Regions from separate parts of the Shewanella sp. MF05956 genome, predicted to be linked through region 1. Evidence: predicted binding sites of a transcription regulator. Region 1 holds the regulator's gene; each other region holds the start of a gene.

Region 1 (2,271 bases):
AAACGCATTCCGTTATCGGGTGCTATTTTGACTAAATTAGATGAATCAGTATCAATTGCAGGTGCATTGAGCGTATTGATTCAAAATGAGTTACCATTGAGTTATGTTACTGACGGTCAACGTGTTCCAGAAGACATGAAAGTGGCTGATACACTAGAATTAGCCAAACAAGCACTAGCCGCATTAAACGAAACAGAACAACCAACGTCACAAGACACGGCATGGTCAAATGACACTGCCTATGCATTTGAGTAAAGATATGACTCGGGATCAAGCAAGTGGTTTACGTATGATGAATCAACCAAATAACGATAAAGTTAAAGTAATTGCCGTATCCGGTGGTAAAGGCGGAGTCGGTAAAACAAGCGTATCAATTAATACCGCAGTCGCATTAGCCGAAAAGGGCAAGCGTGTACTGGTGCTTGATGCTGACTTAGGTTTAGCCAACGTTGATGTGATGCTAGGGATCCGTGCAGAGAAAAATTTATCTCATGTTTTGTCTGGCGATGCCGAATTAGATGACATCATTGTCCGTGGGCCAAAAGGGATCGGTATTGTGCCGGCCACGTCTGGTTCACAAGCGATGGTTGAATTGACCCCAGCGCAGCATGCCGGTTTAATTCGTGCCTTTAGTGAAATGCGCACCCAGTTCGACATTTTAATTGTTGATACGGCTGCGGGTATTTCAGATATGGTGCTGAGTTTTTCGCGGGCGTCACAAGATGTATTAATCGTTGTATGTGATGAACCTACATCGATTACTGATGCTTACGCCCTGATTAAAATTTTAAGTCGTGAACACGGTGTGTTCCACTTCAAAATTGTGGCAAATATGGTGCGTAGTTTACGCGAAGGCATGGAATTATTTGCTAAACTCAGTAAAGTAACAGATAGATTTTTAGATGTGGCCTTAGAGCTTGTCGCTAGTGTTCCTTTCGATGAAAATTTGCGCAAAGCAGTTCGTAAACAAAAACTGGTCGTAGAAGCCTTTCCAAAATCACCTTCTGCGATTGCATACCAAGGGTTGGCCAATAAAATTATGACCTGGCCTGTACCGCAACAACCTGGTGGTCACTTAGAGTTTTTTGTTGAACGCTTAGTACAACGTAAACCAGTAGAAGAGGGGAGAGCGAGTGAATAAAGCCGCAGCGTATACTCAGTTCGATAACAAAACATCGATTGTTGAACAGTATGCACCGTTGGTGAAACGCATTGCTCATCATATGTTGGCAAGGCTGCCAGCATCAGTGCAACTGGATGATTTATTACAAGCAGGTATGATGGGGCTTCTAGAAGCATCATCAAAATTTGATGGCACCAAAGGGGCTAAATTTGAAACCTTTGCTGGCATTCGTATTCGTGGCGCAATGATTGACGAAATTCGCCGCGGTGACTGGGTTCCACGCTCAGTTCATCGTAATAATCGCCGTGTAGCCCATGTCATTGACGAACTTGAACAAGTGTTAGGGCGCGATGCACGAGACACAGAAATTGCTGAAAAACTTGATATGTCTCTCGATGAGTACCATCATATCTTAAATGATGTTTCTGTCGGTAAAATCATAGGCATAGAAGACCTTGGTGTTTCCCAGGATGTGTTAACCACAGACGACGAATCCCCAAATGAAGCTTTTGATTCTCTCGCCGAGACTCAGTTCCAATCTGCACTGGTTGAAGCAATTAAAACCTTGCCAGAAAGAGATGCTTTAGTGCTGTCGTTATATTATGACGAAGCATTAAACTTAAAAGAAATCGGTGCCATCCTTGAGGTAAGTGAGTCGCGAGTTAGCCAGATATTAAGTCAGGCCATGCTCAGACTAAAAGCCAAACTCAAGCATTGGACACAAGAATAATAACTAATTATAGAGCAAACGAGTGTCAGCTCACCGGAGGAAACCTTGGACAAGAATATGAAGATTCTTATTGTTGACGATTTTTCAACAATGAGACGTATCATTAAGAACTTGTTGCGAGACTTGGGATTTAATAATACCCAAGAAGCAGATGATGGCTCAACAGCCCTACCTATGTTACAAAAAGGTCATTTTGACTTTGTTGTAACCGACTGGAATATGCCGGGAATGCAGGGTATTGATTTACTTAGAGCAATCCGTGCAGACGATTCACTAAAACATTTACCTGTATTAATGGTTACGGCTGAAGCTAAGCGTGAGCAAATCATTGCTGCGGCTCAAGCTGGTGTTAATGGTTATGTTGTTAAACCGTTCACAGCCGCTACGTTAAAAGAAAAGTTAGACAAAATCTTTGAAC
Region 2 (2,271 bases), on a different contig from region 1:
CATGTCAAGAATATCGGCTACGCAGGTAAATTCGATATGACCATTTGGACTAATAGAATCTTGACCTACAGGTATGCCTCTTATCGCTGCAATTTCTTCGGTGACTTTAATGGCAGGCAAAATCCCGCCTTTACCTGGTTTGGCCCCTTGGCTTAATTTAATTTCGAACATTTTTACTTCAGGATGAGCGGCTACCTCGGCGAGCTTTTTAGGATCTAAATGACCTTGTTCGTTGCGCACTCCATATTTAGCCGTACCGATTTGAAAGACTAAATCACAATGACCTTTTAAATGGTGCGGGCTCAATCCACCTTCACCGGTGTTTAACCAGCAACCCGCTTGCGCGGCGCCATGCGACAATGCCGTTATTGCAGGGCGAGACAAGGCGCCGAAGCTCATTGCTGATATATGGCAAATTTTGTTAGTGCTGTATGGATGCTGACAGTCTGGCCCTAAGGTTACTGCGACGGTGTTATGCTGGTCATGATCACTGATAGGAAAGGCTGAGTTCATAAACATCACAGTGCCAGGCTTATCTAATACTTGGGTTGAGCCAAATGCGATGGTGCGATCAACATTTTTGGCGGCACGATAAACCCAGCTACGTTCAGCACGATTGAAAGGCAGTTCTTCACGGTCTTGAGAGAAAAAGTATTGTCTAAAAAACTCGCCTTGTTTTTCAAATAAATACCGAAAGCGACCAATCACAGGGTAATTATGCCTAATTGCCTGTTTAGTTTGTAGTTTATCTGCGATATACATATAAACCACTGCAATCAATAATAGCCAAAATAGCACCAAAAATAGACCTGAGAAAATGTCTATTCCCCACATAAACCAATGTTGTTGCGGCATGATGCTGTCCTTGTTTAACAAATATTTTTATTACCATATTAGCAGACATGTCTTTGAGCAAGTTAAATTGATGATACTAATCAGTAGGCTAACGTTACTCGACGAAAATGATGTGAAAATATGACAACGATGACTTCAGAAATAAATTTTTTGGTCGATAATTAAGCTATCTGCCATTGTAAGTGAGTCAAGATTATGGATATTAAAAGCACCAATAACGCGAGTGTGAACTCGCAGACTAACAATCAAACTAACAATCAGACGACAGCCAGCCAACAAGCAACAAAAAACGCCACCGCTGAGCCTAAAATGACTAACAATCAAATTAGCCGTCAAATGATGAATAATTCGATTTTAGCTGCGCAAGAAGAAGTGAGCATTGCCGCGGGTGATAAGTCGATGGCACTGCTTTATCGCGCAGCTATTGAAGCCATTAACGAAGAGCTCGCACCGACCCTAGGCGAAAATTCGGTACAAAAAAATGCCGAAGAAGGCATTGATTATTCACCTGAAGCTACCGCTGATCGCATCGTGAGTTTTGCGACAAAGTTTTTTGCTACCCATCAGCAACAAAATCAATCAATGGGGTTTGATGACCAAGTTAGTAGCTTTATGGTGAAAATTGGCGACGCCATCGATCAAGGCTTTAAAGAAGCCAGTGATATTTTGTCTGGACTCAAAGTATTGCAAGGTGACATTGCCGAAGGTGTTGATCAAACGTATGAATTGATCCAGCAAAAACTGGCTCAATTTGCACAAGACAGGCTAGATGCTAACGCTGCTAAAGCAGAAGCAAAAGAGGCTTAAGCTTACGTAATGACATTTTCGCCCTCTTCAAGAGGTTGAATTTTATATCCTAAACACGCTTAGACTGTTCATTCAGCAAATATCTGTATAGATTGGTATTATTATTCATACCAATCTCAAAGGATAATCGCCATGTGGATTAACGGTACCGTCATTAAACGCATAGACTGGAATGACAAATTATTTTCTTTGCGTATTAAAGCTGATATTGAGCCCTTTATTGCAGGGCAATTTATTAAGTTAAGTCAAATACGCGATGACAAGCGCGTCGCCCGGGCTTACTCCCTCGTTAACCCACCCGGCACCGATTATGTTGAAGTGCTTGCGGTGGCAGTAGAAGATGGTCAGTTATCGCCAGATTTACAAAACCTCAGCCCAGGCGACACCATAGAAATAACCCCTAAAGCCACCGGATTTATGACCTTAGATGAAATTCCCCAAGGCGCATTACAAGGTAAACACTTATGGTTTTTGTCGACTGGCACAGCCGTAGGACCGTTTATTTCAATGCTAGGCACACAAGCGCCTTGGCAACGGTTTGAGAAAGTGGTGCTTGTTTATGGCGTCAGGCTAGCTGAAGATTTAGCTTATCTAGACACCATTAAGCAG
Region 3 (2,271 bases), on a different contig from region 1:
GCTAAATAATTCAATAAGCTGCTGTTGTTTTTTGTCTATTTGTTGTGGCATAGGCTGCAAAATGTTACGGCATGATAAACAATCACCGCGCTGAAAATAATCACATTTCACAGCTTGTTGCCTCACCTGAATTCAGCATGGCAAATGCCTGATCGCATAATTGTTTAAGTTGAGCGAGATCCTCAAGCGTTCCGCCCACTTTGCAGCGCATTTGTTCTGGAACCGATAACGCTTGTTGATGTAGCTGCCGCCCTGCTTCGGTGACATGCAAAACACGCACTCGTTCATCTAATTCACTGCGGCCACGGCTAACTAACTCCTTAGCCTCAAGGCGTTTAAGTAACGGTGTTAATGTACCAGAATCGAGATGCAGCTTTTCACCTAGAGTTTTCACGCTAATGCCTGGTTCTTTCCACAACACCATCATCACCAAATATTGCGGGTATGTTAGCGACAATCCGTCTAACAGTGGTCGGTATGCGCGGACCATCGCATTGGTAGCACTGTATAATGAAAAACACACTTGGTTTTCAAGTGCTAAAGGATTAACCGCTTGCTCGGGGGCATTTTTAATAGACATAGGCTTTACTCAGCTCACCAATAATATTCAAATCTGTATCCAGACAGATCCAACACGGAATTTCATCAAAATTTAATTATATCACACATTAATTGCGCGCAATGTATTAACACATCACGAGAAATAAAATGATTTATCGCTCAAGTTTTACACTGTTAAGCCGATAGCGATAAACACAAGTCAAAACTGAGGACAACGCATGCCAATCAGTGTGAATGCACCATCATCAATGCCTACAACGATTGATTCTGGTAACAGTTTGAAAGTCGCTGTAATGGCGAAAGATCAGCAAGAAGCAGAAGGCCAAATGGCACTGCAGTTGATTGAAGCCGCCGCGCCACCACAACCTGTGGGTAATAGCGGTCATAATATTAATACTACGGCATAGAGACATGATGCTTAAAAAACCTAGCAATTTACGCTAGGTTTTTCTTTTTCAAGGCCACTAATATTTAATAGCGTAACCATTTTAATGCGTCATGTTGGTCTTCAAAATACTTCATTTCACCTGACATAAACCAACTGCCCATTTTAGTGGCCCAGTCTAGCCAGGTCTTATTACCCCATATGGCAACGCGTTCAAATTCAGACTCATGCTTTAACCCCAGCTGTAAGTCATCCCAGGCAGCACGCAAATCCCAACCTTCAAGCTCTGTCGCATCGAGTAATAAGCTAATTTTAGGTTGATCAACCTGGCTTAACGCACCTTCAAGCATTGGCGTAATCACCAGATAATCTTCATGGGTTAACGTTCCGACGGCTTTTAACGTCACAAAGAAAACATTCTCAATACGATTAATACCAATCGATAAACCGTGTCTTTTAATACTCATACCCCACTCCTTAGTGATATAAAAAAACGAGACTCATGTTTATATTTTAACCAACCAAGTCAACTGGAGTGTGCCTTAGTGCACAAATTTGAGTTAAGTATTCTATCTTGTGCCCAAACAACCTGAAGATGCTCGATTTCAGCAAGAATTTACACGCGTTTAGTCAAGGCATTGATTGCGGGTAATGGTTGCTCCCTTTCCAAAATCAGCTAAATTAACAAATGCCGCAGTATCAACGCGTGTAAAACTTGCCCTGTGGGAGTTTCACCGTGTTCCCCTGATGATTAAATCAAGAGCGTTGTTGTGCTAATTTATAAGGTATCCGCATTAACGCGCCTAGCGTTGAAAACACGGTGAAACTCTGAATCACGTCTCTTCAAGTTGATTGGGTATAAACCTGCCGGCCAACCTCTTTAGGCAGCAGTGAAAAAATGGCCGCTGCAAACATCGTCATGATGCCTACGGTGACGAAGGTTAATTGAAATGCACTTAACACCTCTGCCTGACTGCCGCTATTGACACCCGCACTAAAGCCACCCAACAATGCACCTGCACAGGCCACGCCTAGACTTAATGCTAGCTGAGCAACCACAGACAATAGACTGTTACCGCTACTGGCACTCTCGTCATCTAAATCAATCAGCGTCACGGTATTCATGGCCGTAAATTGCAATGAATTAATTGCCCCTAGAACCGCCAACATGCACAACATAAACCAGTATGGTGTTTGTTCGCTGACTAATCCCATACTGGCCAACATCAACCCCAGAGCCAAAGTATTCCCGGTTAATACCATACGAAAACCAAAGCGTTCGATGATTGGACGAGCCAACCACTTAGCGAGCATTGCAGCTGCGG

Evidence for each region. The regulator FliA, encoded in region 1, starts transcription of late flagellar genes. The targets are predictions, from matches to a motif close to CTAAAGNTNNNNNNNNNNNNGCCGATA.
Region 2: the regulator FliA is predicted to act here: its motif matches at 989-1,015, upstream of AC19MX_RS16240 (DUF5610 domain-containing protein).
Region 3: the regulator FliA is predicted to act here: its motif matches at 720-746, upstream of AC19MX_RS10945 (cytoplasmic protein).

What each region holds. Positions count from the first base shown of each region.
Region 1 covers NZ_JCAYNV010000016.1:61,217-63,487, reverse strand. Annotated here, with positions in the region: gene flhF (flagellar biosynthesis GTPase FlhF) at 1-255, shown strand, start outside; gene AC19MX_RS16850 (MinD/ParA family protein) at 260-1,141, shown strand; gene AC19MX_RS16845 (RNA polymerase sigma factor FliA) at 1,134-1,853, shown strand; gene cheY (chemotaxis response regulator CheY) at 1,899-2,271, shown strand, end outside.
Region 2 covers NZ_JCAYNV010000015.1:45,160-47,430, reverse strand. Annotated here, with positions in the region: gene AC19MX_RS16245 (FMN-binding glutamate synthase family protein) at 1-855, opposite strand, end outside; gene AC19MX_RS16240 (DUF5610 domain-containing protein) at 1,051-1,662, shown strand; gene AC19MX_RS16235 (ferredoxin--NADP reductase) at 1,795-2,271, shown strand, end outside.
Region 3 covers NZ_JCAYNV010000008.1:200,461-202,731, reverse strand. Annotated here, with positions in the region: gene rlmC (23S rRNA (uracil(747)-C(5))-methyltransferase RlmC) at 1-111, opposite strand, end outside; gene ohrR (transcriptional regulator OhrR) at 101-580, opposite strand; gene AC19MX_RS10945 (cytoplasmic protein) at 780-968, shown strand; gene AC19MX_RS10940 (SpoIIAA family protein) at 1,033-1,413, opposite strand; gene mdtD (multidrug transporter subunit MdtD) at 1,790-2,271, opposite strand, start outside.